One region of the Pseudonocardia phyllosphaerae genome, then DNA from elsewhere that is predicted to be linked to it. Evidence: predicted binding sites of a transcription regulator. Region 1 holds the regulator's gene; each other region holds the start of a gene.

The links. Region 1 encodes LexA, which represses DNA repair genes until DNA is damaged. Its sites were predicted from a motif close to CGAACACGTGTTCG; they were not measured.
Region 2: a site for LexA is predicted at 8,077-8,090, ahead of dnaB (replicative DNA helicase). Genes of this name have one in related genera too.
Region 3: a site for LexA is predicted at 2,869-2,882, ahead of recN (DNA repair protein RecN). Genes of this name have one in related genera too.

The regions. Positions count from the first base shown of each region.
Region 1 is NZ_JBKGXS010000014.1:60,762-70,672, reverse strand. It holds gene ACLE50_RS21875 (alpha/beta fold hydrolase) at 1-774, shown strand, start outside; gene ACLE50_RS21870 (vitamin B12-dependent ribonucleotide reductase) at 881-3,757, opposite strand; gene nrdR (transcriptional regulator NrdR) at 3,905-4,393, opposite strand; gene ACLE50_RS21860 (hypothetical protein) at 4,792-5,442, opposite strand; gene lexA (transcriptional repressor LexA) at 5,870-6,622, shown strand; gene ACLE50_RS21850 (SdiA-regulated/phytase-like domain-containing protein) at 6,631-7,689, opposite strand; gene hflX (GTPase HflX) at 7,791-9,302, opposite strand; gene dapF (diaminopimelate epimerase) at 9,454-9,911, opposite strand, start outside.
Region 2 is NZ_JBKGXS010000001.1:21,455-31,365, forward strand. It holds gene ACLE50_RS00100 (transglycosylase domain-containing protein) at 1-2,465, shown strand, start outside; gene ACLE50_RS00105 (glycosyltransferase family 87 protein) at 2,495-3,994, shown strand; gene ACLE50_RS00110 (NUDIX hydrolase) at 3,991-4,653, shown strand; gene ACLE50_RS00115 (deoxyribonuclease IV) at 4,654-5,427, opposite strand; gene rpsF (30S ribosomal protein S6) at 5,658-5,972, shown strand; gene ACLE50_RS00125 (single-stranded DNA-binding protein) at 5,984-6,538, shown strand; gene rpsR (30S ribosomal protein S18) at 6,594-6,830, shown strand; gene rplI (50S ribosomal protein L9) at 6,845-7,291, shown strand; gene dnaB (replicative DNA helicase) at 8,120-9,541, shown strand; gene ACLE50_RS00145 (FadR/GntR family transcriptional regulator) at 9,738-9,911, shown strand, end outside.
Region 3 is NZ_JBKGXS010000005.1:3,296-13,206, forward strand. It holds gene ACLE50_RS12115 (HAD-IIA family hydrolase) at 1-603, shown strand, start outside; gene ACLE50_RS12120 (hypothetical protein) at 687-893, shown strand; gene ACLE50_RS12125 (TlyA family RNA methyltransferase) at 895-1,710, shown strand; gene ACLE50_RS12130 (NAD kinase) at 1,707-2,828, shown strand; gene recN (DNA repair protein RecN) at 2,939-4,819, shown strand; gene steA (putative cytokinetic ring protein SteA) at 4,896-6,071, shown strand; gene ACLE50_RS12145 (copper transporter) at 6,068-7,009, shown strand; gene ACLE50_RS12150 (CTP synthase) at 7,032-8,804, shown strand; gene ACLE50_RS12155 (NUDIX domain-containing protein) at 8,801-9,436, shown strand; gene ACLE50_RS12160 (DUF1707 domain-containing protein) at 9,449-9,911, opposite strand, start outside.

The sequences.
Region 1 (9,911 bases):
ATCGCGCCGGACCTGCTCGGGCACGGGCACTCCGACAAGCCGCGCGCCGACTACTCCGTGGCCGCCTACGCCAACGGCATCCGCGACCTGCTCGGTGTGCTCGGCATCGGCCGGGCGACGCTGGTGGGGCACTCGCTCGGCGGCGGTGTCGCGATGCAGTTCGCCTACCAGTTCCCCGAACGCACCGAGCGGCTCGTGCTCGTCGACTCCGGAGGGGCGGGACCGGAGGTGACCGCGCTGCTGCGGGCGGTCAGCCTCCCCGGTGCCCAGGCGCTGCTCGCGGCCCTGCGGCTGCCCGGGGTGCGATGGCAGACCGGGCTGGTCGTCGAGACGCTGCGGCTGCTGGGCACCGACCTCGGCCAGGACGCGGTGGACCTGCTGCGGGTCGTCGACGCGCTGCCGGACGCGACGTCGCGGGCGGCGTTCATCCGGACCCTGCGGGCCGTCGTCGACTGGCGCGGGCAGGTCGTGACGATGCTCGACCGCTGCTACCTGACCCGGGGGATGCCGACGCTGCTGGTCTGGGGCGCCCGCGACGCCGTCGTGCCGGTGGAACACGCCTGGACCGCGCACCGGGCCATGCCGGGCAGCCGGCTGGAGGTGTTCGACGACGCCGGGCACTTCCCGTTCCACACCGACCCGGCCCGGTTCGTGGGGGTGCTGGAGGAGTTCCTGGGCTCCACCGAACCGGCCCGGTGGAGCCCCGAGCAGTGGCGTCAGCTGCTGCGCTGCCCGGCGCCGGTGCAGCTGCCGGGCCCGGTGTCGGCCACCTAGCCTCACCGGGACCGGGGTGCCACGCCGCCGGCTCGCCGGGCCGGCCCCGCGACGCCGACGGGGCGGCACCGGAGATCCGGTACCGCCCCGTGGCGTCGCGCGTGGGTCAGCTGCAGCCGCTGGTGGAGCCGCAGCCCTCGCAGAGGTAGCAGGACCCGGACGGGCGCATCTTCGTCCCGCAGGTCATGCACAGCGGAGCGTCCGCGGCCTTGCCCAGCCGGAGCTCGAGCAGCTCGGTGGAGCTGCCGACCTCGACCGGGGCCGGGGCGACGCCGGCCTCCTCGTGCTTCTCCTCGGTGGACGGGACCGTCGAGCGGAACTCCTCCATGTCGAGGCTCTCGGAACCGGCGTAGTCGTTGGCGACCTGGGCGGTCCGCTCGTCGGCGGAGAAGATGCCCAGCTGGGCCCGCTTCTCGTACGGCAGGTGGTCGAGCGCCAGGCGCCGGAACAGGTAGTCCAGCACCGAGGTGGCGATCCGGACGTCCGGGTCGTCGGTCATCCCCGCCGGCTCGAAGCGCAGGTTGGAGAACTTCGAGACGTAGAACTCCAGCGGGATGCCGTACTGCAGGCCGACCGATATCGACATGGAGAAGGCGTCCATGACACCGGCGAGCGTGGAGCCCTGCTTGCCGAGCTTCACGAAGATCTCGCCGAGGCCGTCGTCGGGGTAGGACCCGGCGGTCAGGTAGCCCTCGGCCCCGCCGACGGTGAACGACACGGTCTGGCTCGGGCGCTTCTTGGGCAGCCGCTTGCGGACCGGGCGCTGCTCGACGACGACCTGCTTCTCCGGCTCGGCACCGTCGGCGGCCGTCTTCTCACCGGAGCCGCCCTTGCCCGCCGACAGCGGCTGGCCGACCTTGCAGTTGTCGCGGTAGATCGCGAGCGCCTTCAGGCCGAGCCGCCAGCCCTCGAGGTAGATCCGCTCGACGTCCTCGACGGTGGCCCGCTCGGGCATGTTCACCGTCTTGGAGATCGCACCGGACAGGAACGGCTGCGCGGCGGCCATCATGCGGACGTGGCCCATCGGGGCGATCGACCGCTCCCCCATGGCGCAGTCGAACACCTCGTAGTGCTCGGGCTTCATGCCCGGCGCGTCGACGACGTGGCCGTACTCGGCGACGTACTCGACGATCGCCTCGGCCTGCTCGGCCGGGTAACCGAGGTTGTCCAGCGCGCGGCGCACGGACTGGTTGACGATCTGCATGGAGCCGCCGCCGACCAGCTTCTTGAACTTGACCAGCGCCAGGTCCGGCTCGATGCCGGTCGTGTCGCAGTCCATCATCAGGCCGATGGTGCCGGTGGGCGCCAGCACCGAGGCCTGCGCGTTGCGCCAGCCCTCGGCGTCGCCGATCTGCTGGCACTGCTTCCAGACCTGGGTGGCCAGGGTCTGGATCGGCGCCGACGCGGCGTAGTGCCGGATCTGGTCGTTCGCCGCGGCGTGCTTGCGGATGACCCGCTGGTGGGCCTCGGCGTTGCGGGCGTAGCCCTCGTAGGGGCCGACGACACCGGCGAGCTCGGCGGAGCGCTTGTAGGCGGCACCGGTCATCAGCGAGGTGATGGCGCCTGCCAGGGCACGGCCGCCCTCGGAGTCGTACGCGTGCCCGGTCGCCATGAGCAGCGCGCCCAGGTTGGCGTAGCCGATGCCCAGCTGGCGGAACTTCCGCGTGGTGTCCGCGATCGGGTCGGTCGGGAAGTCCGCGAAGCAGATGGAGATGTCCATCGCGGTGATGATCAGCTCGACGGCCTTCGCGAAGGTCTCGGCGTCGAACGTGTCGTCGGCGTCGAGGAACTTCAGCAGGTTCAGCGAGGCCAGGTTGCAGCTGGAGTTGTCCAGGTGCATGTACTCCGAGCACGGGTTCGACGCGCTGATCCGCCCGGACTCCGGGCAGGTGTGCCAGTCGTTGATCGTGCCGTCGTACTGGATGCCGGGGTCGGCGCAGTTCCAGGCGGCGGTGGCGATCTCCCGGAACAGCTTGCGGCCGTCGATGCGGTCGATGACCTCACCGGTCATCCGGGCGCGCAGCCCGAACTCGGTGCCCTCCTCGACCGAGCGCATGAACTCGTCGTTCACGCGGACCGAGTTGTTCGCGTTCTGGTACTGCACCGAGGTGATGTCGGAGCCGCCCAGGTCCATGTCGAAGCCCGCGTCGCGCAGGACGCGGATCTTCGCCTCCTCCTGGGCCTTGGTCTCGACGAACTCCTCGATGTCGGGGTGGTCGACGTCGAGCACGACCATCTTCGCCGCGCGCCGGGTGGCGCCACCGGACTTGATGGTGCCCGCGGACGCGTCGGCACCGCGCATGAACGAGACCGGGCCCGAGGCGGTGCCGCCGGAGGACAGCAGCTCCTTCGACGACCGGATGCGGGACAGGTTCAGGCCGGCACCGGAGCCGCCCTTGAAGATCAGGCCCTCCTCGCGATACCAGTTCAGGATCGACTCCATGGTGTCGTCGACCGAGAGGATGAAGCAGGCGCTGACCTGCTGCGGGCTGGCGGTGCCGACGTTGAACCACACCGGCGAGTTGAAGCTGAACACCTGGTGCAGCAGCATCCAGGTGAGCTCATGGTCGAAGATCTCGGCGTCGGCCTCGGTGGCGAAGTAGCCGTGCTCGATACCGGCTCGGCGGTAGGTGCCGACGACCCGGTCGATCAGCTGACGCAGGCTCGACTCGCGGGTTGCGCTGCCCACGGCGCCGCGGAAGTACTTGCTGGTGACGATGTTGGTGGCGTTCACCGACCAGGACGACGGGAACTCCACGCCGCGCTGCTCGAAGTTGACCGTCCCGTCGCGCCAGTTCGTCATGACGACGTCGCGGCGCTCCCACTCCACCTCGTCGTAGGGGTGGACGCCCTCGGTGGTGAAGACGCGCTGCACGGGCAGGCCGCGGCGCTTGGCGCCGGCCTTGCCCCGGTTGCGCGCGGTCTTCGCCGGCGCGTCCGCGCCGTCCGCTCCGGTGGTCGGGCCCCCGACGGTCTCGGTCATGAACTTCCTCCGCACATCCGACATGTCGTGTTGTGTCCGCGCGCTGGGGTGCGCGGACGACGGGCGGCGACGTGCGCCACCCGCTCCCCCGTCCTGCTCGTGTGACCTCGCCCGCGGGTGCGTCACGCACGGCGGGCGGGGCCACGGTCAGCCGTCGGGTGGGCCGGCCTCGTCGTCGGCTGCTTCCCCGGCAGCCGCCGAACGCAGGTCGGCGATCTCCTTCTCGAAGTCCTCGATGGACGAGAACGACCGGTAGACGCTCGCGAACCTCAGGTAGGCGACCTCGTCGAGCTCCCGCAGCGGGCCCAGGATCGCCAGGCCGACCTCGTGGCTGGGGATCTCGGCCGCACCGTTGGCGCGCACCGCCTCCTCGACCTTGTGCGCGAGCTGCTGCAGGTCGTCCTCGTCGACCGGCCTGCCCTGGCACGCGCGCCGCACCCCGCCGACGACCTTGTGCCGGCTGAAGGGTTCGGTCACCCCGCTGCGCTTGACGACGGCGAGCACGGCCTCCTCGACCGTGGTGAACCGCCGCTGGCAGGAGGTGCAGGACCGGCGACGGCGGGTGCAGGTCCCGTCCTCGGTGGTCCGCGAGTCGATGACGCGGGAGTCCGGGCAGCGGCAGAACGGGCACTTCACAGCGCGCGCACCCCTTTCCCCGACGGCGACCGGTCACCGGTCTGTTGCGTGGTCCACTCCCCATCTCTGGGCGAACGACACCACTGTAACCCCCACATGTAGGGGCCACCATCGCCGGGCAACCCCACATCACGGCTTCGCCCGATCGTGCGGAGCAGCCTCGCACACCGTGTCCGAGGCCCGGCCGGGCCCGGTCGATCATGGACACGTGCATATCCGCTGATCAGACCGGGAGGCCCCGCCGGACCGACCGCCGGACGTCCGCGTCCGGTCGCGCCGGGCGGCGTCCCCCGTCGGGGACATGCGGCACGACCGCGCCGGGCGGCACCGGCGTGTCGCGGCCCCGCGCGCCGCCTGCGAGAGGCCCGGGCACGGCCCCGGCAGCGGCCCGCAGCGCCTCAGCGACCGTCGAGCACGCTCGCCGCGGGCGCACCCGGCACGTCGTGCGCCGCGGCGGTGTTCCAGCCGTGCGCGGAGTCGCCGAGCAGGCCGAGCACGACGACAGCCGTGGCCGAGGCCAGCGCGGTCGCCACCCCGACCAGGACCCGCTCACCGCGGCCGGCCGCCCGCCGCGACACCGGACGCAGGCGCGGCCGCGCCACACAGGCCCGCCCGGCCGGTCGCACCGCACGCAGCACCGGTGGCCCCACCGGCACCGCCGGGACGGCCACGCCCGCCGAGCCATCGGCACGCGACGCGTGCAGCGCACGGCCCGCGGGGTGCCGGTCCGAACCGAGCGGACGCCGGGGCGGCACCGGACGCAGCGGGGTGACAACCGCACCCCGCCCCTGCGACGCCCCCTCGGGGACCTGCGACGCAGGCACACCCGGCGCCGGCCCGGCGGTCCGCGGCACGCCCCACGGCGCCGCGACGGGCGCGTCCGGGCAGCTCACCGAGCGCAGCCCGGTGGACGCCCGCTGCGCGGCGAGGCCACGGCCCGCACGGCCGGCGGCCCCGCCGCACGGCCGCACCCGTGCTCGTGTGCGCCGACCGGCGACCCGCTCCGCGGACCGGCCACCGGCCCACCGACTCACCTCGAGCTCCGGCATGTCTCCTCCTGCTGGTCTCCGGCCGCCGCCCGGGGACGGGCGGCCGTGTCGCCGTCGGTCGCCCGGCCGGGCGTCGACGTGGGCCCGGCCGGCGACCCTTCCCCGGGGTCGTCGAACGAGCGTGCGAGCTGTGTAGCAGCGCCCACCGACAGGAATGACGTCTCCGCTGGTGGGAGCACCCGCGGACCCGATCGGAACCTCCGGTCTCCGCGGGCGGCACCCCGGCCGGGACCCCGCGTACGGAACCCCCGGCCGGAGTGGCCACATGATCGATCGAACCGGTGTTCGATCGAACGCTCGTGCGATGTTGTACCACCGGAGCCGGTACCGTGGCACGACACGCCGGTACACCGTTCGAACGAATGTTTGGCGCTCGGGCCGTTTACCGCTAGTGTTCGAGGCGGTACACCTGAGGAGGCGAAGTTCCATGGCAGGCGACGAGGCAGGCGGGTCCCGCGGCGGGCCCGCCGGGGCCGTGTCCGCAGAGGCCCGGGGGGCCGTGTCGGCGGAGGTCCGGCAGCTCCACGACCCGGACCTCGCGAAGCTGACCCCGCGGCAGCGGAAGGTCCTGAAGGTCATCCGCGAGTGGGTCGAGCGCTACGGCTACCCGCCGAGCGTCCGCGAGATCGGCGACGCGGTGGGACTGACCTCCACGTCGTCGGTGCACCACCAGCTGCGGACCCTGGAGCGCAAGGGCTTCCTGCGGCGCGACCCGAACCGCACGCGTGCGGTCGACGTGCGCAGCCCCGACACCGGCTCCGCAGACGGCTCGGCAGACACCGAGGCGTCGCGGTCCGAGCACCCTGCGCCGGCGTTCGTCCCGCTCATCGGTGACATCGCGGCCGGCGGGCCGATCCTGGCCGAGCAGGCCGTGCAGGACGTGTTCCCACTCCCCCGCGAGATCGTCGGCGAGGGCACCCTCTTCCTGCTCAACGTCAAGGGCGACTCGATGGTGAACGCCGCCATCACCGACGGCGACTGGGTGGTCGTCCGGCAGCAGCCCGTGGCCGAGCAGGGCGAGGTCGTCGCGGCGATGATCGACGGCGAGGCGACGGTGAAGACGTTCCGCCGCAAGGACGGTCACATCTGGCTGATGCCGGCGAACGACGCCTACGAGCCCATCCCGGGCGACGACGCGTCGATCCTCGGACGGGTCGTGGCGGTCCTGCGCCGGCTCTGAGCCCCCGGTCAGCGGGGCGGGCGGGTACGGCGCGTCCGGAACCACGTCTGCGCCAGCATGGCGGCGATCCCGGCCAGCGCCACCGCCGTGACGGCCGCGACCCCGGTCGTGGCCGCGGACCAGCCGGAGACGGCGACGTCCGGTGCGGCAGGCGGCTGGGCGAGCACCGGTGCGCCCGGTCCGGTCGCCACGGCCACCGCCCCGGGCACCGTCCGGATCGCCGCGTGCTCGAGCCCGCGCTCCTCGCCGCCCGAGTGCAGCGTCCCGCGAGCATCCAGGGCGAGCGCCTCCCCCTGCGGCTCGTCGGGCAGTGGCACCGGCGTCGGCGCCCCACGCAGCGCCGTGACCAGCGCGTCCGCCGTCGCCGGCCCCTCGGCAGGCAGCCGGAACAGCCACGCGTCGGTGTAGGTCCGCAGCCCGACCACCCGGCCGGACGCACCCCGCGGTGACAGCGCGCCACCGGTGACCGTACGGCTGCCCGCGACGCCGAGCGGACCGCCACCGGTCTCCGACCAGGGCAGCACGACCTCCGCGGCGCGGACCAGCGGCACCGGCGCGCTCCCGGCGCGACCGGATGCGGTCAGCGGACCCGCCGTCCGGTACACCCCCGCGGCGCCGGTGGTCTTGTCGACGATCAGCGGTACGCCGTCGTCGGAGACCACCAGGGCCTCGGCGTCGCGCGGGCCGTCCGGGTAACGCAGGTCGTAGACCCGCGGAGGGCCGGAGACCGGCAGCCCGACCAGCCGCACCGTGGCACGGCGGACGGCGTTGTCGCCGGTGTCGGCGAGCCAGAGCGTGCCGTCCGGCCCGAGCGCGAGGTCCTCCACGTCGGTCACCGGGACCGGCACGGTCCGCTCACCGGTGACCGCGCAGCTGCGCGGGTCGACCGAGAACACCCGGGCCGTACCCCCGCCGTCGACGATCGCGCGGTACCCCTGGGTACCGGACGGGTCCACGACCAGGCCGGACAGCTCGTCGAGCCGGGAGTCGTCGACGGTGCAGCCGGGTTGCGGCGCGGCCGCCGCACCGGTGCCCACCGCGGCCGGCAGCACCATCGGGGCCGGCACGGCCGCCGCCGGTACGACAGCGGCCGGCAGAGGCCCGAACACCGCGACCGCCACCACCGACGCGGCGAGTGCGGCCGGCACCGCGGGGCGGGGCCGGAGGCTCAGCGCCCGGCCGCCGTCGCGGGAAGGTCGGGGTCGGCAGGGGCAACGGGCCCGGCGGCATCGGCCGTACGCGCGGAGCCGGTGGTGTCGCCGGAGAGCTCCGCCGGGGCGGAACCCGCCACCGCGTACGGCAGGACCGCGGTCCCCAGCTCCGGGCCGACGCGGGCACGCAGCCGGGTGCCGTCGCCGACGTAGTCCTCGGCGAGGACCTCGCCCTCCTGGTGCAGCCGTGCCACCAGCGCACCCTCGGTGTAGGGCAGCAGCAGGTCGACCTCGTACTCCGGGCGCGGCAGCTCGTCGGCGATCCGCTCGCGCAGCTTCTCGACGCCGGCGCCGCTGTGCGCGGAGACGAACACCGCGCCGGTCTGGGCGTGCCGCAGCCGGGCCAGCGCGAGATCCCCGGCGGCGTCGGTCTTGTTGATCACGAGGAGCTCCGGGGGCATCGTCTCGCCGGACTCCTCCCCGATCTCGACGAGCACCTTCCGGACCGCGGCGATCTGCTCGTCGGGCAGCGGGTCCGAGCCGTCGACGACGTGCACGAGCAGGTCCGCCTGGGCGGCCTCCTCCAGCGTCGACCGGAACGCCTCGACGAGCTGGTGCGGCAGGTGCCGCACGAACCCGACGGTGTCGGTGAGGGTGTAGGCGCGGCCGTCCTCGGTCTCGGCCTTGCGCGTGGTCGGGTCCAGGGTCGCGAACAGCGCGTCCTGGACGAGGACACCGGCGTCGGTGAGCCGGTTGAGCAGGCTGGACTTGCCGGAGTTGGTGTAGCCGACGATCGCCACGGACGGCACGTCGTAGCGCCTGCGGTTGCCGCGCTGGGTGTCGCGGACCTGGCGCATCGCCCCGATCTCGCGGCGCAGCTTGCTCATCCGCGCGCGGATCCGGCGGCGGTCCAGCTCGATCTTCGTCTCACCGGGGCCACGGCCACCGATACCGACACCGCCCGCGGCGCGGCCACCCACCTGCCGGGACAGCGTCTCGCCCCAGCCACGCAGCCGCGGCAACAGGTAGGACAGCTGGGCCAGCTCGACCTGGGCCTTGCCGTCCCGGGAGCGGGCGTGCTGGGCGAAGATGTCGAGGATCAGCGCGGTCCGGTCGATGACCTTGACCTTGAGCCGCTCCTCCAGCTGGCGGAGCTGGCCGGGCGAGAGCTCGCCGTCGCAGATCACGGTGTCGGCGCCGGTGGCCTGCACGGTGCCGCGCAGCTCCTCGACCTTGCCCGAGCCGATGAACGTCGCCGGATCCGGCGAGGTCCGGCGCTGCACGAGCCCGTCGAGCACCGTCGACCCGGCGGTCTCGGCGAGGCGGGCGAGCTCGGTCAGCGAGTTGTCGGCCTGCTCGGCCGTGCCCTCGGTCCACACCCCGACGAGTACGACGCGTTCGAGCTGGAGCTTCCGGTACTCGACCTCGGTGATATCGGTGAGCTCGGTGGACAGCCCGGTGATGCGGCGGAGCGAGGAGCGCTCCTCGAGGTCGAGGTCACCGGTGGAAGGCAGGCGGGCATCAGTCATCGTGGGATCCAGTGTCCCACGACCACGGCCCGGCTGTCCGCCGCCTTTCGGCGAGCGCGCGGGAGGCGCTACGGCGGCCCCGGTGATGCGGCCCGGGAGAACGCGGCCCGGGGGAAGGCGCCCCAGGAAAGGCGGCCCAGGGAAAAGCGGCTCAGCCCTGCGCGTCCCACCAGCCGCGGTCGAGCTCGCCGGAGGCGACCAGCTCGGCCGGGCCGTGCAGCACCGTCGTCCCGGTCGCGGTGTCGTCGGAGCCGGCGGAGACGGTCACGCGCAGCTGCCCGCCGGGCGTCGTGACGGCGACGTCGCCTGCGTCGTGCCCGGCCGCGCGCAGCGCCGCGACGACGGCGGCGACGGTGCCGGTCCCGCACGCTCGGGTCTCCCCCACGCCGCGCTCGTGCACCCGCATCCGGACGTGCCCGCCGTCGGCGGGGCCCTCCAGCGGGGTCACGAACTCGACGTTCACCCCGTGCGGGAACACCTGCGGGTCGAAGCCGGGGGCCTCGGTGAGGTCCAGCGCGTCCGGGTCGCCCGCGGAGAACACGCAGGCCAGGTGGGGGTTCCCGACGTCGAGCGCGACGCCGTCGACCCGGGTGGCGCCCAGCGTCGCCA
Region 2 (9,911 bases), on a different contig from region 1:
GTGGCTCCGGTGGCTCGGGCGACGGCGGCTCCGGTGGCGGTGGCCGGAAGCGCTCCGGCCGCGGGCGGAAGATCGGCAAGGCGCTGTTGTGGCTGGTCGCGCTCGCCGTGCTCGGCCCGCTGCTCGCGGTCGCGATCGGCTGGGTCGTGTTCACCGTGCCCAGCGCCGAGGACGTCCGGGTCAGCCAGGTCGCCACGTTCGACTACGCCGACGGCTCGCCGCTCGCGACGGTCCGGCCGGACAACGTGAACCGGATCAGCATCCCGCTCGACCAGGTCCCGATGCACGTGCGGCAGGCCGTGCTGTCGGCGGAGGACCGCTCCTTCGAGTCCAACCCCGGCTTCGACGTCGGCGGTATCGGCCGTGCCGTGCTCAACCAGCTGCGCGGCGGTTCCGGCGGCGGCTCGACGATCACCCAGCAGTACATCAAGGTGACCACCGGTGAGGACCAGCACTCGCTGTTCCGCAAGTTCCGCGAGGTCGTCCTGGCTGCGAAGATCTCCAAGGAGATGACCAAGGACCAGATCCTCAACAACTACCTGAACTCGATCTACCTCGGTCGCGGGGCCTACGGCATCCAGGCCGCGGCGCAGGCGTACTTCGGCAAGAACGCGGCGGACCTGACCCCGTCCGAGGGCGCGGTCATCGCGGGGCTGATCCAGTCGCCGTCCCGGTGGGACCCGGCCAAGGACCTGCAGACGTCGAAGAAGCGCTGGAACTTCGTGCTCGACGGCATGGTCGCCCAGCGCTGGATGACCCCGGCCGACCGCGCGAAGCAGCAGTTCCCGCGGTTCAAGCAGACGGCAGGCGACCAGGGCGGCAGCGGTATCCCCGGCGACGACAAGGGGCACGTCTACCACGCCGCACGGGCCGAGCTGGAGCGGTTGGGGATCTCCGAGAACGAGATCAACACCCTCGGTCTGACGGTGGTCACGACGATCGACCCGAAGGCCCAGGAGGAGGCCGAGAACTCGGTCAAGCAGATCATGGAGAGCCAGCCGGGACAGCTGCGCTCGTCGCTGGTCTCGATCGACCCGAGGACCGGCGCGACCCGCGCCTACTACGGCGGGGACAACGGCGTCGGCCTGGACTACGCGGCCGTGCTCAAGCAGCCCGGGTCGTCGTTCAAGCCGTTCGTGCTGGCCGCGGCACTGCAGGGGAACCCGCCGATCGGGCTCGGAACGACCTACGACGGGTCGTCGCCGCAGATGCTCGCCGGCACGAAGATCACGAACTCCGAGGGCCTGAGCTGCGGCAGCTGCTCGGTCAAGGAGGCCATGACCAAGTCGATCAACACGGTCTTCTATAAGATGGGTCTCGACGTCGGTCCGCCGAAGGTCGCCGAGGCCGCGCACCAGGCCGGCATCCCCGCGGACCTGCTGCCCAACCCGACCGGCGGCATCTCGCTGGGTGACCGCGAGGTCCACCCGGCCGACATGGCGTCGGCGTACGCGACGTTCGCCGCCGACGGTGTCCGGCACGACCCGTTCCTGGTCCAGAAGGTGACCACCGCAGACGGTCGCGTGCTGTTCGACCGCGGCAACCCCGGCGACGGCGAGCAGGTCATGGACCCGAAGGTCGCGCGCAACGTCACCGAGTCGATGACCGACGTCGCGAGCTCGTCGCGGATCGCGCTCTCCGGCGGGCGCCCGGTCGCGGCGAAGACCGGCACCGTGCAGAGCTCCACCGAGGGCCAGAACAACGACGCCTGGACCGTCGGCTACACCCCGTCGGTCTCCACCGCGGTGTGGGTCGGCACCGACGACAACAGCCCCATCAAGACCTCCGCGGGACGACCGATCTACGGCCGGATGCTCCCGGGGTCGATCTGGAAGTCCTACATGGACGACGTCCTGGACGGCACGCCCGTCGAGAAGTTCTCCGACTACGAGCCGGTGGGCCAGGCGCCCCCGCAGCAGACCTCCACCGGCGAGAGCCAGGGCACCGGCCAGCAGGAGCCCTCGACGCAGCCGAGTACGGATCCGCAGCAGGGCGGCGATTCCGGCAACGGCGGGGACCGCGGCCAGGGCGACGGCGGGAACGGCGGCGACCGTGGCAACGGCGGCGACCGCGACGGCAACGGCGGCGACGGCAACAACCGCGGCGGCGACAACGGTGGCGGCAACGGCGGCGGTGGCAACGGCGGCAACGACGGCGGCGGTGACAACGGCGACAACGGCGGTGGCGGCAACGGGAACAACGGCGACAACGGCGGTGGCGACAACGGCGGCAACGACGGTGGCGACAACGGCGGCGACAACGGTGGCGGGGACAACGGCGGCGACAACGGTGGCGGCGGGAACGACGGCGGCAACGGTGGCGACGGCGGCGGCGAGGGCCGCCCGAACACGACCAACCGCGATGCGGCCGGCGGCGGCCCCGGTGGTGGCAACGGGGGAAACCCGAACGGCGGCGGTGACCGTGGCGGCGGGAACCCGAACGGTGGCGGTGACGGCGGGCGGTGACCGCGCCGACCGGAGCGGACCGCCCCGGCGTGACGGACCCCCGTCCCGGGACCGGTGAGCGAGCGGTCCCCACGTGGACCGAGCCTCTCGCCCGGGCCGCGAGCCGCGTCGTCGGCGGGCCGCTCGGGCGGCACGCGCTGGTCGGTCGGTCCCGCTGGTGGACACCGCTGCGCGTGGTGCTGCTGCTCGCCGTCGTCGTGCTGGCGCTGTCCTGGCTGGGCAAGGCGGCCTGCCTGCAGCAGTACCGGACCCCCGACGGGACGCTCGCGCTGGACTGGCGGGAGGACCGTCAGTACGTCGCGATGTGCTACTCCGACACCGTCCCGCTCTACGGCCTGGAGGGCCTCGCCGACGGCGGGCTCCCCTACCGCGACGCCTGGACCGACACCGCCTCGGACGGCAGCACGACCGAGCGCTACATGGAGTACCCGGTCGTCACCGGGTTCTTCCAGTGGACCAACGCGCAGCTGACCGAGGGATGGCTGTGGCTGGCCGAGCACTCGCCGCTGCCGGGCGGGCTCGACGTGGTCGTCTACTTCGACATCACCGCGTTCTGGCTGGCCGCGGCCTGGCTGACGGTCGTGTGGGCGGTGCTGATGCTGCGCCCCGAACGGCCGTGGGACGCCGCGCTGGTCGCGCTGTCCCCGCTGGCACTGGTGCACGCGTTCACCAACTTCGACGCGATCACCGTCGCCCTGGCCACCGGCGGCCTGCTCGCGCTGCGCCGGGACCGGACGCTGCTCGCCGGGGCCCTGCTGGGCATCGGCGCGGCGGCCAAGCTCTACCCGCTGCTGATCCTGCTGCCGGTGCTGCTCGTCGGGTGGCGCCGCAGGTCCGACGGCGGTCTCGTACGGGCCGCCCGCACGATCGGCGCGGCCCTGCTCACCTGCGCGGTGGTGAACCTGCCCGTCGCGCTGGCCTGGCCGCGGGGCTGGTCGGAGTTCTTCCGGCTCAACTCCACTCGGCTCGCCGACCCGGACTCGATCTGGTACGCGCTGAGCTGGTTCACCGGCTGGTCCGGCTTCGACGGCCCGCTCGACGACGGGCAGGTACCGGTCGTGCTGAACACCGTCGTCGCGGTGCTGACGCTCGTCGCGTTCGCCGGGATCGGCTGGCTCGCGCTGCGGGCCCCGCGCCCGCCGGCCGTCGCCGAGCTCGCCTTCCTGACCGTGGCGGCGTTCCTGCTGTTCAACAAGGTGTGGAGCCCGCAGTACTCGCTGTGGCTGGTGCCGCTGGCAGTGCTGGCGATCCCCCGCTGGCGCACCCTGCTCGCCTGGATGGCCGTCGACGCGCTGGTCTGGGTGCCGCGGATGTACCAGTACCTCGGCGTCGGGAACAAGGGGCTGCCACCCGGGCCGTTCCTGGTCACGGCGCTGGTGCGCGACGCGGTCGTCGTCGCGCTGTGCGTCCTCGTGGTCCGGCAGATCCTGCGCCGCGACCCGGTGCCCGGACAGGACCCGGAGCCGGTCTGGCCGCGTCCGCGCGGTCCCCGCTCCGCGGGGGCCGTCCGCGCGGGGGTCGGCTCGTGACCCCGGCGACGCCCGCGGCGCGGCTGCGGGAGCGGGTCGAGCAGGCCCTGCGGGTGCTCCCGCCGGAGCAGCGGCGCGTCGCCGACGACGCCGAACGGGCCGGGAGACGTGCGGCCGCGGTGACGATGACGCTGGTGCCGCTGTCCGGGGCGACCGGGGACGGGCCGCTCGCCGACGAACTCGGCTTCCTGCTCACCCGGCGGGCCGCGTCGCTGCGCGCCCACTCGGGCCAGTGGGCACTGCCGGGCGGGCGGATCGATGCCGGTGAGACCGCCGAGCAGGCCGGCCGCCGGGAGGTCTCCGAGGAGGTGGGACTCGACCTCGGCCCGGACCGGGTGCTGGGCCTGCTCGACGACTACCCCACCCGCTCCGGCTACGTGATCACCCCGATCGTGCTGTGGGCAGGCGACGCGGGCGAGCCGGAGCCGAACCCGGACGAGGTCGCCGAGCTGCACCGGCTGCCGCTGGCCGAGATCGACCACGAGCCGCGGTTCCTGACCATCCCCGAGTCCGACGCCCCGGTGATCCAGGTGCCGCTGCTCGGCCGCTACGTGCACGCCCCGACCGGCGCGGTGCTGCACCAGTTCCGGGAGGTCGTCCTGCAGGGACGCCCGACCCGGGTGGCGCACCTGGAGCAGCCGGTGTTCGCCTGGAAGTAGCTACTTCCCGACCTGTTCGCGGAGGTAGGCGATGTCGCGGGCCTGGCCGTCGGCCGGGGTCTCGACGACCACCGGTGCCCCCGCCTCGGCGACGACGGCGGCCAGCTCGTCCGGCGGGATCGTCCCGGCGTCGATGTTGGCATGCCGGTCGCGGGCCGAGTCGAACCCGTCACGTGAGTTGTTCAGATGGATCAGGTCGATCCGGCCGGTGATCGCCCGCGCCCGCTCGACGATCCCGGCGAGCTCCTCGCCGCCGGCGAACGCGTGGCAGGTGTCCAGGCAGAACCCGACGCCGAACTCGCCGACGGCGTCCCAGAGCCGGGCCAGCGCGTCGAACCGGCGGGCCATGGCGTGCTCGCCGCCCGCGGTGTTCTCGATCAGCACCGGCACGTCGAAGCCGTGCTCGCCCGCCTGGCGCTCCACGAACTTGCGCCAGTTGTCCACCCCGGCGGCCGGGTCGTCGCCGGAGGTCACGTGGCCGCCGTGCACGACCAGCCCGAACGCGCCGACCTGCGCGGCACCCGCCAGGTGCTGCTGGACGATCTTGCGCGACGGGATGCGGATCCGGTTGTTCGGCGACGCCACGTTCACCACGTACGGCGAGTGGACGACCACGGCGACGTCGGACGCGGCCAGCTCGGCCGCCCGCGGGTGCTCCGGCGGCTTCTTCCAGCCCTGCGGGTCGGACAGGAAGAGCTGGACGACCTCCGCCCCGACCTCCTCGGCCGCGGCGAGCGGATCCTCGGCGTCCCGGACGTGTGCCCCGATCTGCATGGGTCCACGGTAGCGAGCACCCCCGACACCGAGCGGTCGTGGCGCCACCGCCCGGCCCACGGACGGACGCCGTACCCGCAGGTCGGACCCCGGACGGCCGTTGGTAGTGTTCCCCGGTCATCCCGTGGTCCCGGTCCGTGTACCGGAAACTGTCGGGGTGGTCTGAGAACCTCCTGTCACGGCCGTCCGGGTCGTGACCGTTTCGAGTCCACAGGAGGTGAGTGGTTCTCATGCGTCATTACGAGGTCATGGTCATCCTCGACGGCAGCCTGGACGAGCGCACCGTGCAGCCGTCCCTGGAGCAGTTCCTCTCGGTCGTCAAGAACGACGGAGGATCGGTCGAGAAGATCGAGGTCTGGGGCAAGCGCCGCCTGGCCTACGAGATCAAGAAGCAGGGCGAGGCCATCTACGCGGTCGTCGAGATCACCGCGGAGCCGGCCACCGTCGCCGAGCTGGACCGCCAGCTGGGCCTGAACGAGTCCGTGCTGCGCACCAAGGTGCTGCGCAAGGACGTCACCCGTACGCCGGCGCCCGCCGCCGGCTGAGAGGGGTAGTCATGGCCGGCGAGACCGTGATCACCGTCGTGGGCAACCTGACGGCGGATCCCGAGCTGCGGTTCACCCCCTCCGGCGCCGCGGTCGCCAACTTCACCGTCGCGTCGACGCCGCGCACCTTCGACCGCCAGTCCGGCGAGTGGAAGGACGGCGAGGCGCTGTTCCTGCGCTGCAACATCTGGCGCCAGGCGGCGGAGAACGTCGCCGAGTCGCTGACCCGCGGCGCGCGGGTCGTGGTGCAGGGGCGTCTGCGGCAGCGGTCCTTCGAGACCCGTGAGGGCGAGAAGCGCACCGTCGTGGAGATGGAGGTCGACGAGGTCGGCCCCTCGCTCCGCTACGCGACCGCCAAGGTCAACAAGGTCGGCCGGGGCGGAGGCTCCGGCGGCTTCGGTGGCGGCGGTGGTGGTGGCGGCTACGACGGCGGCGGCTTCGGTGGTGGCCAGCAGGGCGGCTCCGGAGGCAACAGCTCCGGCGGCGGTTCCGGCTACGACGACCCGTGGGGTTCGGCCCCGCCCGCCGGCAGCGGCGCGGCGTCCGACGACGAGCCCCCCTTCTGATCCACGTAACCACCGCCCGCCCGACGGGCGGCTGAGACACTCCAGGAGCACCACCATGGCCAAGGCCATCGTGCGCAAGCCGAAGAAGAAGGTCTGCGCGTTCTGCAAGGAAAAGGCGCAGCCGATCGACTACAAGGACACCGGCCTGCTGCGGAAGTTCATCTCCGACCGCGGCAAGATCCGTGCCCGCCGGGTCAGCGGCAACTGCCGTCAGCACCAGCGGGACGTCGCCGTCGCGGTCAAGAACTCCCGCGAGGTCGCCCTGCTGCCGTACACCTCGACGGCCCGCTGAGGAAGGGGACACTCATGAAGCTCATCCTCAACGCCGACGTCCCGAACCTGGGTGCGCCCGGGGACATCGTCGAGGTCAAGGACGGCTACGGCCGCAACTACCTGCTGCCGCGCAAGCTCGCGGTCGTCGCCACCCGTGGCGCCGAGAAGCAGGTGGAGCAGATCCGCCGTGCCCAGAAGACCCGCGAGATCCGCGACCTGGGCCACGCCCAGCAGGTGGACTCGCAGCTGCGCAACATCAACGTGACCGTCCCGGCCAAGGCCGGCGACTCGGGCCGCCTGTTCGGCTCGGTCACCCCGAACCAGGTCGTCGACGCGGTCAAGGCCGCCGGCGGCCCGGTGCTGGACAAGCGCAGCATCGACGTCCCGGGTCACATCAAGACCCTGGGCAAGCACCAGGTGCAGGTCCGCCTGCACCCGGAGGTCACCACCGAGCTGGCCATCGCGGTCGTCTCGGTCTGAGTTGATCCGGGTCTGATCGCACCCCCGGTGCCGGCCACCGGGAACCGGCCACGGGCCGGGTGTCCGGTCGGCTACGCAGCGTGACAGGGCGGTGTCCGGAGCAGATGTGCTCCGGACACCGCCCTTCTCGCGTTCGAGGGGCCTGGTGCCGGCCCACGAGGCCCGTCGCGGAACCCCGCGGCGGGCCTTCGTCGTCTCCGCAGCCGCGCCGCGACGGTCGCCCGGACGGGGCGGGTGCGGGGGTGTGCGACACCCTCCGGAGCCGCGGGCACGGTCGCCGGGACCCGTTCGGGAACGACGCACGACACGCCACGCGGTGACGCCTCGCTCGTCGGGCGGTCCTGTGGACGCGGCGGGCGGCGAACGGCATCGACGACCGTGCCGACACGCCGATCACCCCGGTCCGGCGACACGCCCGGCCGAAGTTGTCCACAGCCGTCCCCATGGCACTGAACAGGGAAAACGCCGGTGAAGACGTCGTTGTCCCCATGCTGTCCACAGTGCGGTCCCGCGACGGGCGGTGTTCCTGCACAGTTCTGCACATTCCATCCCCAGGTCCCCCCACACCGCGATTCGTCAGGGGTCCACGGCGGCGCCTAGCCTCGGTTCCGGTCCCGGCGACGGACCCGCGAGCACCGCCCCGGCGACTGGCCCGCACGTCACCGCCGGGCCCCGGATCGAGACGACCGGCGAGCGGCCGGACGGTCCGGTGTGGAGGCAGGCGGGCGGCACGAGAGGCCCCGCCGACGGAGTTCGCGAAACGGTTCGGCGTGTCGCTCGCACGTCGAACTCGTGTTCGATACACTGGTTGCGGGGGTGACGCTGCGTATGGCTCTGACGGACGATCGTCCGGCCGGGAGGCCTCGTGCCGTCCGCGACGGCGAGGGATCGCCGGGCGGGAACGGGGACGGCGAGTCGAACGGTGCGTTCGACCGGCAGCCACCTCAGGACCTCACCGCGGAACAGTCGGTGCTCGGCGGGATGCTGCTGAGCAAGGACGCGATCGCCGACGTGGTGGAGGTGCTGCGGCCGGAGGACTTCTACCGGCCGGCGCACCAGACGGTGTACGAGACGATCCTGGATCTCTACGGCCGGGGTGAGCCCGCGGACGCGGTGACGGTGTCGGCGGAGCTGCAGCGGCGCGGGGAGCTGGTGCGCCTGGGTGGTGCGCCGTACCTGCACACGCTGATCGCGACGGTGCCGACGGCGGCGAACGCGTCGTACTACGCCGAGATCGTCGGGGAGAAGGCGATCCTGCGGCGTCTGGTCGAGGCCGGCACCCGGATCGTGCAGCTGGGGTATCACGGCAACGACGGCGGTGAGGTCGAGGAGGTCGTGGACCGGGCCCAGGCCGCAGTCTACGAGGTCACCGAGCGCACCACCACCGAGGACTACACGGTGCTGGAGGAGCTGCTCCAGCCCACGATGGACGAGATCGACACGATCGCGTCGCAGGGCGGGATGGCCGCCGGTGTGCCGACCGGGTTCGCCGACCTCGACGCGGTGACCAACGGCCTGCACCCGGGACAGATGATCGTCGTCGCGGCCCGTCCGGGTCTGGGCAAGTCGACGCTGGGTCTGGACTTCGCGCGGTCGTGCTCGATCAAGCACGGGATGACCAGCGCGTTCTTCTCGCTGGAGATGAGCAAGTCCGAGATCGTGATGCGTCTGCTCTCGGCGGAGGCGCGGATCCGGCTGGCCGACATGCGTGCGGGCCGGATGTCGGACGAGGACTGGACGCGGATGGCGCGGCGGATGTCGGAGATCTCCGAGGCGCCGTTGTTCATCGACGACTCGCCGAACCTGACGTTGATGGAGATCCGGGCCAAGGCGCGGCGGCTCAAGCAGCGCAACGACCTGAAGCTGATCATCCTGGACTACCTGCAGCTGATGACCTCGGGCCGCAAGGTCGAGTCCCGTCAGCAGGAGGTCTCGGAGTTCTCCCGGCAGATCAAGCTGATCGCCAAGGAGCTCGAGGTGCCGGTGGTGGCGATGAGCCAGCTCAACCGTGGTCCCGAGCAGCGCACCGACAAGCGGCCGATGCTGTCGGACCTGCGTGAGTCCGGCTCGATCGAGCAGGACGCGGACATGGTGATCCTGCTGCACCGCCCGGACGCGTTCGAGAACGACGACCCGCGCGCCGGTGAGGCCGACCTGATCCTGGCCAAGCACCGTAACGGCCCGACCACCACGGTCACCGTCGCCCACCAGCTGCACTACAGCCGCTTCACCGACCTCGCGCACGGCTGAGCCGGCGGCTGCAAGGTCTCGAATCCGACTGCACTTTCCGACGAAGGACGCACGTGATCTGCATTCGTGCAGATCACGTGCAGTCGCGCGGTGCGCTCGCGCCTCGTTCACCGCGCTCCAGTCGGCGAGCCACCGAACTCACTGTCATCAGACGTCTGAAGACTCTGCTAGCGTGCCGCACCGTGGAGATGTCCCCATGACCACGAGCTGGCGCCCACTCGAGCACGGACCAATCGTTCCCCAGGTGGAGACACGCCTCCGGGAGTGCGTCTCCACCGGTGCATGGGCCCCGGGCGAGAAGATCCCGAGCGAGTCGGCTCTTGCCGCCGAGATCGGCGTCGGCCGCTCGTCGGTACGCGAGGCCATACGC
Region 3 (9,911 bases), on a different contig from region 1:
CAGCTGGCCGAGGCCGTCGTCGCGATCCGCGGCGGCGCGCTGTGGGTGGCGTCGAACATCGACCGCACGCTGCCCACCGAGCGCGGGGCGCTGCCCGGCAACGGTTCGATGGTGCAGGCCGTGCAGAACGCCGCTGGTGGGGCGCCGCAGGTCGCGGGCAAGCCCGCGGCCCGGCTGCTGCGCGAGGCCCAGGGCTCCGCGACGCACCCGCTGGTCGTCGGCGACCGGCTCGACACCGACATCGAGGGTGGGCACTCGCTCGGCGCGCCGTCGCTGCTGGTTCTGACCGGCGTGGCCGACGCGGCCGAGCTGCTCGGCGCACCGGTGGAGCAGCGCCCGACCTACATCGGTGCCGACATGTCCGCGCTGTTCCGCCACCCCGACGAGCTGCTGCCCGGCCCGCGCGCGGGCTGGCGGGCCGAGCGCTCCGCTGACGGCCTCGTGCTGTCCGGGGACGGTGCCGGGTCACCGGAGCCGGCCCTGGACGCCCTGCGGGTGCTCGTCGCCGTCGCCTGGGACGGCGGTGCCGCTCCCTCCGGGGTCCGCGCCGACGGTGCGGCCGCCGAGGCCGCACTCGCCGAGCTCGGGCTGACCGCAGGCTGACCGCGCGGAGCCGAGCGCACCGACCCGTGTCGGTGCGTTCGGCTACCGTGACGGCGAGAGCCCCGTTCCCCGGAGATCACCTGATGACCGTGCCCACACCCGGGCCCACTCCCGGCGACCCGCGTCCGCCCGCGCAGCAGCCCGTCGCGGCGCTGCGTGCCGACGTCGAGGCTGCCGTCGCCGCACTCGAGGACCTGGCCGACAAGCCGGTCGCCGAGCACCCCGAGGTGTTCGAAGCGGTGCACGCGGCGCTGGGCCGTGCGCTCACCGCCGGGTCGGAGCGCGGCTGAGGTGGCGCCGGTACGTGCACGTCTCGACGCGGAACTGGTGCGGCGCAAGCTCGCCCGGTCCCGCGGGCAGGCCGCGGAGCTGATCGCCGCCGGCCGGGTCACGGTGAACGGGATGCCGGCGGGGAAGGCCGCGACCGTCGTCGACCGGGACGCACCCGTCGTCGTCGCGGCCGACGACACGGAGCCCGACTGGGCGTCGCGCGGGGCGAAGAAGCTGCTCGGCGCGCTCGAGGCGTTCCCGGCGGTCGACCCGGCCGGGCGGCGCTGCCTCGACGCCGGTGCCTCCACCGGCGGGTTCACCGACGTCCTGCTCACCCGCGGGGCCCGCGAGGTCGTCGCCGTCGACGTCGGCTACGGCCAGCTCGTCTGGCGGCTGCAGTCCGACGACCGCGTCCACGTGCACGACCGCACCAACGTCCGCGCTCTCGAGCCGGAGCAGATCGGCGGCCCGGTCGACCTGACGGTCGGCGACCTGTCGTTCATCTCGCTGCGCACCGTGCTGCCCGCCCTCGCCGCCTGCACCGCCGACGGCGGCGACCTGCTGCCGATGGTGAAACCGCAGTTCGAGGTGGGGAAGGCCCGCCTCGGCTCGGGTGGCGTCGTACGCGACCACGGACTGCGGACCGAGGCGCTGCGCGACGTCGCGACGGCCGCCCAGGGACTCGGCCTGGCCGTCCTCGGCGCCGCCGCCAGCCCGCTGCCCGGCCCCTCCGGCAACGTCGAGTACTTCCTGCACCTGCGTCGCGGCGGCGAGCCCGCCGGCGGCGAGGACCTGGAGCGGATGCTCACCGCCGCCGTCGCGGACGGGCCGGCATGAGGGAGATCCTGCTCGTCCTGCACACCGGCCGTCCCACCAACCGGCGCACGGCGCTGCACGCCATGACCGTGCTCGGCAGCTACGGCATCCGCACGCGCGTGCTGGCCGACGAGTGGGCGGAGCTGCCCGAGAAGCCCGACCTGCCAGCGGAGCTGGCCCCGGTGCCCGTCGCCGGGACCCCGGACTGCGGCCGCGGCGCCGACGCCGTACTGGTCCTCGGCGGTGACGGCACCCTGCTGCGTGCCGCCGACCTCGCCCGCCCGGCCGGTGTCCCGCTGCTCGGGGTGAACCTCGGCCACGTCGGGTTCCTCGCCGAGGCCGAGGAGGACACCCTCGACGACGCGCTCGCCGCCCTGGTCAGCGGCCGGTACTCGGTCGAGGAGCGCACCACCCTGGAGGCCGTCGTCCGGTCCAACGGGCACGTGCTCGGCCGCACCTGGGCGCTGAACGAAGCCGTCGTCGAGAAGACCACCCGAGGCCGGATCCTCGAGGTCGTGCTGGAGGTCGACGGGCGCCCGGTGTCCTCGTTCGGCTGCGACGGCGTCATCTGCTCGACACCGACCGGCTCCACCGCCTACGCGTTCTCCGCAGGCGGGCCGCTGGTGTGGCCGCAGGTGCAGGCCCTGCTCGTGGTGCCCAGCAACGCGCACGCGCTGTTCGCCCGCCCCATGGTGATCGCGCCGGACAGCGTGGTCGCGATCGAGGTCTCCGCAGGCGGGCCGTCCGCGGTGCTCGACTGCGACGGGCGCCGCACCGTGTCCGTGCCGCCCGGGGCGCGGGTGGAGCTCTTCCGGGCCGACGAGCCGGTGCGGATGGTGCGCCTGGCCGCGCAGCCGTTCGCCGACCGGCTCGTCCGCAAGTTCGACCTGCCGGTGCGGGGCTGGCGCGGGGCGCAGCAGCGGCGTGAGCAGGAGCGGGCGGCACGCAACGGGCACACCCCGGACACGCGCGTCCCCGCCGATCCGCTCGCCGCCGATCCGCCCGAGACCGGGGCCCGCGACACACGGCCGCCCGCCGCGGGGACCATCGAGACCGGGCCACTCGACACCGGGCACTCCGATACCGGGCACGCCGATACCGGGCCGCTCGACGCCGGGGGTACGCGCGAGGCGCCCTGACCGCGATCGAACTACCGTTCGGCGCACGGAACCGACCGTACGAACACCCGTTCGGGGTTTGCGGTGCGCCGGGCCTGGTTCCTGTCGGTGGTCGAACGTATGGTCGCCCCATGTTGTCCGAGATGCGGATCCAGGGGCTCGGCGTGATCGACGACGCGACCCTGGAACTCGACCCGGGCCTGACCGTCCTCACAGGTGAGACGGGTGCCGGGAAGACCATGGTCGTGACCGGGCTGACCCTGCTCGGCGGCGGCCGGGCCGAGTCCTCGCGGGTGTCCGCGGGGGCGCGCCGGGCGGTCGTCGAGGGGCGGTTCGTGGCGTCGCCGGGTGCGCGTGAGCTGGCCGAGGAGGTCGCCGCCGACACCGACGAGGACGGCACCCTCATCGCGGCCCGCACCGTGTCGGCCGACGGCCGCTCCCGCGCCCACCTCGGCGGGCGCTCCGTCCCGGTCGGGGTGCTGGGGCGCCTCGCCGAGACCCAGCTCGCCGTGCACGGGCAGAACGAGCAGCTCCGGTTGCTGCGTGGCACCGACCAGCGGGCCCTGCTCGACCGGTTCGCCGGAGACGCCGTGGCCGGTCCGCTGGCGCAGTACCGCACCGTCCGCGAGACGTGGCTGGGGGTGATCGCCGAGCTGGCCGAGCGCCGCGACAACGCGCGGCGTCTCGCCCAGGAGGCCGACATGCTGCGCCACGGCCTCGCCGAGATCGACGCCGCGGATCCGCAGCCGGGGGAGGACCGCGACCTCGTCGCGCAGGCCCGCCGGATGACCGAGGCCGACGACCTGCGCACCGCAGCCGAGGGCGCCCGGCTCGCACTGTCCGGCTCCGAGGACGGTGAGACACCCGGCGCGCTCGGGCTCGCCGGCCGCGCCCGCGCCCTCGCCGAGAACAGCGGCGACACCGCACTCGCCGAGCTCGGCCCACGGCTCGCCGAGGCCTCCGCGGTCCTCGCCGACGCCGCCGCGGAGCTGACCGGCTACCTCGACGGCCTCGATGTCGACCCCGACCGGCTCGGTGAGGTACTCGCCCGGCAGGCCGAGCTCAAGGCGCTCACCCGCAAGTACGCCGCCGACACCGACGGGGTCCTGGAGTGGGCCGCGCAGGCCCGCGAGCGCCTGGCCGGGCTCGACACCTCCGACGAGGCGCTCGCCGAGCTCGCCGCGCGCCGCGACGAGCTGGCCACCGAGCTGGCCGGGCACGCCGCCCGGGTGTCCGCGGCGCGGACCGAGGCAGCCGGCCGGCTCGCCGAGGCCACCACCGCCGAGCTCGCCGGGCTCGCCATGCGCGACGCCCGTCTCGAGGTCGGTGTCGCACCGCGCCCGGCGTCGGACGCCGGCCCCTCGCTGGTCGTCGACGGGCGGGAGTGTCACGCCGGCTCCGGTGGCGTGGACGAGGTGGAGCTGCGGCTGGTCCCGCACGCCGGGGCGTCGCCGCAGCCGCTGCACAAGGGCGCCTCCGGCGGTGAGCTGTCCCGGGTGATGCTCGCCCTCGAGGTCGCCCTCGCCGGCTCCGACCCGGTACCGACCATGGTGTTCGACGAGGTCGACGCCGGGGTCGGTGGCCGCGCGGCGGTCGAGATCGGGCGCAGGCTGGCGAAGCTGGCCGCGTCGCACCAGGTGATCGTGGTGACCCACCTGCCGCAGGTCGCCGCCTATGCCGACCGGCACCTCGTCGTGCAGAAGGCGTCCGCGGAGGGCAGCACCCGCTCCGCGGTCCGCCGGCTCGACGACACCGAACGCACCGCCGAGCTCGCCCGGATGCTCGCCGGGATGGACGACACCGATACCGGCCGCGCGCACGCCGAGGAGCTGCTCGCCGCGGCGACCACGCACCGCGAGGCCGACCGTCGGCCCGGCGCCGCCCCCGCCGACCTGGCCGAGGCCCGCTCCCGGCGCGCCGGTGGCGCGGGCCGCGCCCGGGCCGCTCGGACCGGCCACGCGGGCGAGGGAAGCGGTCGGAGCCGTCGCACACCGCGGGTGAAGGCGGGGTGACCCCGGCCGGTGAAGGTGTGGTGACGGTCCGGCGTGCCTCCGGCGCCGCGGGCCCCGCTGGTGTCATGGTGCGCCCATGAAGCTCTCCGGCCTGCTGCACCGCTCGCGTCCCGAGCTGCCCGGGCTCGCGGGGACCGCGCGCACCGACCGCCGTACCGAGTCGCTGCTGCGCCGGCTGCGCCCCGGGGACATCGCCGTCCTCGACCAGGTGGACCTGGATCGGGCGACGGCCGACGCACTCGTCTCCGCCCGGGTGGCCGCCGTGGTCAACGCCGCGCCCTCGGTCTCCGGACGGTTCCCGAACCTCGGTCCCCAGGTGCTCGTCGAGGCCGGTGTCCCGCTGGTCGACGACTGCGGCCCCGAGATCATGCGCGCGGTCAAGGACGGCGTGCGCGTCCGGCTCTGCGACGGCGTCCTCTACACCGGTGAGCAGCCGCTCGGTGAGGGTCGTGAGCAGACCGAGGACACGGTCGCCGACGCGCTCGCCGAGGCCAAGTCCGGTCTGTCGCACCAGCTCGAGGCGTTCGCCGCGAACACCACCGAGTTCATGCGCCGCGAGCGGTCGCTGCTGCTCGACGGCTACGGCGTCCCCGAGGTCGACGTCGACCTCGAGGGCCGGCAGGTACTCGTCGTCGCCGCCGGGTACGACCACGTGGCCGTGCTCAAGCAGCTGCGGACCTACCTCAAGGAGTACCGCCCGGTGCTCGTCGGCGTCGGAGCGGGCGCGGACGCGCTCATCGACGCCGGATACAAGCCCGACCTCGTCGTCGCCGACCCCTCCGAGGTGTCGAACCAGGCGCTGACCAGCGGAGCCGACGTCGTCGTCCCGGCCTTCCCGGACGGGCACGCTCCCGGGCTGCACCGCGTCCAGGACCTCGGCGCGAGCGCGGTGACGTTCCCGTCGATGGCCAACCCCGAGGACCTCGCGCTGCTGCTGGCGCACCACAACGGCGCCACGATGATCGTCACCGTCGGGTTGTCGGCGTCGATGGCGGAGTTCCTCGACCGCGGCCGCTCCGGCTCCAACGCCTCCACGTTCCTGACCCGCCTGCAGGCAGGCGGCACCGTCGTCGACGGCGCCATGATCGCCCAGCTGTACCGCAGCCGCTCCTCGCTGCTGCCGCTGCTGCTGCTCGTCGCGGCGGCGGTCCTCGCCGTCGTCGTCGCGGTCCTGCTGGTCACCGGCGCCGGGGGCGACGTCCTCGGCTGGGCGCAGGCGATGATCGAGCGCGTCCGGGGGCTGTTCGCGTGATCTCGCGGGCGCGGCACCGCATCTCGCTGGTCGCGATCGGCATCCTGGCGCTGGTCGCCGGGGTCCTGGCCGCGACGTTCGGGCTGCCCGACCGGGTCGCCGACGCCGCCGCGGGCGCCGACGACGCACAGACCGCCCAGATCCGGGAGCTCACCGCCGAGCGCGACGGCCTCGCCGCCCGAGCCGACGCCGGCGACCGGTTCGCCGCGGGTGTCGGGCCCGGGGTGGTCCGCGGGAAGCTGACCGGGGTCCCGGTCACCCTGGTCACCGTCGGCGGCGACCCCGCCGGGACCGACGCCGACACCACCGCCGTCGCCGACCTCGTGACCGCCGCGGGCGGCAGCGTCGCCGGCCGGGTCCGGCTCACCGACGCCGTCACCGACCCCGCCAAGGCCGACCAGCTCCGCGACCTGTCCGCGCGGCTGCTGCCCGCCGGGGCGCAGCTGCCCGCCACGTCGGAGTCCGGGACCCTCGCCGGGGGGTTGCTCGGATCCGTCCTGCTCACCCCGGCCGAGGGGCCCGCGCCCGATCCGGGGCAGGCCCAGGCCGTGCTCGCCGGGCTCGCCGGCGCAGGGTTCGCCGAGGCGCCCGCCGCGCCGCCTGCGCCGGGCCGCCTGGCCGTCGTCGTCACCGGGGGAGCGGCCCAGGGTGTCGACGCGGGCGCGTCCGCGGCGTCGCTCGCCCGGATGGCCACCGAGCTGGACCGGCACGGCGGCACCGTCCTCGCCGGACGCTCCGGCTCCGCCGTCCCGGACGGCCCCGTCGGAGCCGCCCGCACCGACGACGCGAACAGCGCAGGACTGTCCACCGTCGACGACGTCGACACCGCCTCCGGGCGGATCGCGACCGTGCTCGCGCTGGGCGAGCAGAAGGACGGGCGCTCCGGCCGCTACGGGTCCGGACCCGGTGCGGCAGGGCCGGTTCCCGCCCTCGGATGAGACACCGATAGGCTGAGACCCCGTGCAGACACGCGTTACCCGTCACCTGTTCGTCACCGGCGGGGTCGCTTCCTCGCTGGGTAAGGGTCTGACCGCGTCGAGCCTGGGCCAGCTGCTCACGGCGCGCGGGCTCCGGGTCACGATGCAGAAGCTCGACCCGTACCTCAACGTCGACCCCGGGACGATGAACCCGTTCCAGCACGGCGAGGTCTTCGTGACCGAGGACGGGGCCGAGACCGACCTCGACGTCGGTCACTACGAGCGCTTCCTCGACCGCGACCTCCGTGCCCCGGCCAACGTCACGACCGGCCAGGTCTACTCCGAGGTGATCGCCAAGGAGCGCCGCGGCGAGTACCTGGGTGACACCGTGCAGGTCATCCCGCACATCACGAACGAGATCAAGGACCGGGTCCTCGCGATGGCCGAGCCCGACGCCGAGGGCATCGCCCCCGACGTCGTCATCACCGAGGTCGGCGGCACCATCGGCGACATCGAGTCGCTGCCGTTCGTCGAGGCCGCCCGCCAGGTCCGCCACGAGGTCGGCCGGGACAACTGCTTCTTCCTGCACGTCTCGCTGGTGCCCTACCTGGCACCGTCGGGTGAGCTGAAGACGAAGCCCACCCAGCACTCGGTCGCGGCGCTGCGCAACATCGGTATCCAGCCCGACGCCCTGGTGCTGCGCGCGGACCGCGAGATCCCCGAGGCGATGAAGCGCAAGATCTCGCTGATGTGCGACATCGAGCTCGACGGCGTCGCCGCCGCCCCGGACGCGCCGTCGATCTACGACATCCCGAAGGTGCTGCACCGCGAGGGCCTCGACGCCTACGTGGTCCGCAGGCTGGGCCTGCCGTTCCGCGACGTCGACTGGACGGTGTGGGGCGACCTGCTCGAGCGGGTGCACCACCCCCAGGAGACCGCGACGATCGCGCTCGTCGGCAAGTACGTCGACCTGCCCGACGCCTACCTCTCGGTCACCGAGGCGCTGCGCGCCGGCGGGTTCGCCCACCACGCGAAGGTCGCGATCCGCTGGGTCCCCTCCGACGACTGCGAGACCCCGGCCGGTGCCGCCGAGGTGCTCGACGGCGTCGACGGCGTCCTGATCCCCGGCGGGTTCGGCATCCGCGGCATCGAGGGCAAGCTCGGCGCGATCCGGCACGCCCGCACCCGCGGCATCCCCACCCTGGGCATCTGCCTCGGCCTGCAGTGCATGGTGATCGAGGTGGCGCGCGACGTCGCCGGGCTGCCCGGCGCGAGCTCCACCGAGTTCGACCCGGACACCGAGTTCCCGGTCATCTCGACGATGGCCGAGCAGCGCGACGTCGTCGCCGGCGAGCGCGACATGGGCGGCACCATGCGCCTCGGCGCGTACCCGGCGGTGCTTGAGCCCGGCTCGGTCGCCGCGCGGGCCTACGGCGCCAAGGAGATCTCCGAGCGGCACCGGCACCGCTTCGAGGTCAACAACGCCTACCGCAAGCAGCTCTCCGAGGCCGGTCTGGTGTTCGGAACCTCGCCGGACGGGACGCTCGTCGAGTTCGTGGAGCTGCCCGCGTCGGAGCACCCGTTCTTCGTCGGGACCCAGGCGCACCCGGAGCTCAAGAGCCGCCCGACCCGTCCGCACCCGCTGTTCGCGGCGTTCGTGAAGGCGGCGCTGCGCTACCGCGCCGAGGACCGGCTCCCGGTGGAGCTGCCGGGCCGCAACGGCACCCGCACCGAGGACGGCCCGGCCGCCGACGACGCCGACGCACCGGCAGGCGGGACCGACGCGGTCGAGGCCACCGAGGGCTCGTCCCGGTGACCCGACCCGGCGAGCACGACTTCCCGGTCCGCTCGGCCACCGACGTCTACTCGGGCCGGGTGATGGCGCTGCGGTCCGACCGCGTCGTCATGCCCGGCGGGCGCGTCGCGACCCGGGAGATCCTGGAGCACCCGGGCGCGGTGGCCGTCGTCGCTCTCGACGAGCACCGGCGGGTGCGGATGCTGCACCAGTACCGCCACGCCGTCCGCCGCCGGCTGTGGGAGCTGCCCGCCGGCCTGCTCGACGTCGCGGGGGAGGACCCCGTCGTCACCGCCGACCGCGAGCTCACCGAGGAGTCCGGGCTCAGCGCGTCGACCTGGTCGCTGCTGCTCGACGTCGTGCCCTCGCCGGGGTTCTCCGACGAGTCCGTCCGGGTCTTCCTGGCGCGTGACCTCGTCGAGAAGCCGCGCCCGGACCTGGGCGACGACGAGGAGGCGGACATCGAGCTGCGCTGGATCGACCTCGACGACGCCGTCGGCATGGTGCTCTCCGGGGAGATCGTCAACGCCGTCTCCGCCGCCGGGCTGCTCGCGGCCCGCGCCGTGCTCGACGGGGACGCCGAGCCCCGCCCGGTCACGACGCCGTGGGAGGACCGCCCGGTCCGCTTCGCCCGCCGCCGCGACGGCGACTGAGCGGCCCCGGGCTCAGGGCCGCAGCGGGAGCCCGCGCTGGTCGGTCGGGCGGCCGGCGAGGATGACGATGCCGTCGACGAACGGCCAGATCGCGCCGAACCCGAAGGTCAGCAGCGTGACCAGCAGCTGCGCGACCCCGAGTCCGGCCTGGCCGGTGTAGAACCGGCCGATCCCGAACGGGATGAGGATCTGCAGCAGCCCGGCGACGATCTTCTGCTTGTCCGAGTACGGCATCCCGGACCCGGGTTCGCGCCCGTAGGGCGCCGACGGGTCGTAGCCCTGCGGCCCGTACGCGGCCGGGCCCGGGTGCGACGGGTGGACACCGGGCGGACCCCCGTAGGCGCCGGCCCCTGGATACTGGTGCTGGTACGGCGGCGGGTACTGCTGGGCCGGGTACTGCGGTTGGTTCGGATACTGCGCTCCCGGATACTGGGGACCCGGGTACTGCGCTCCTGGGTACGGCCGGGTCGGCGCA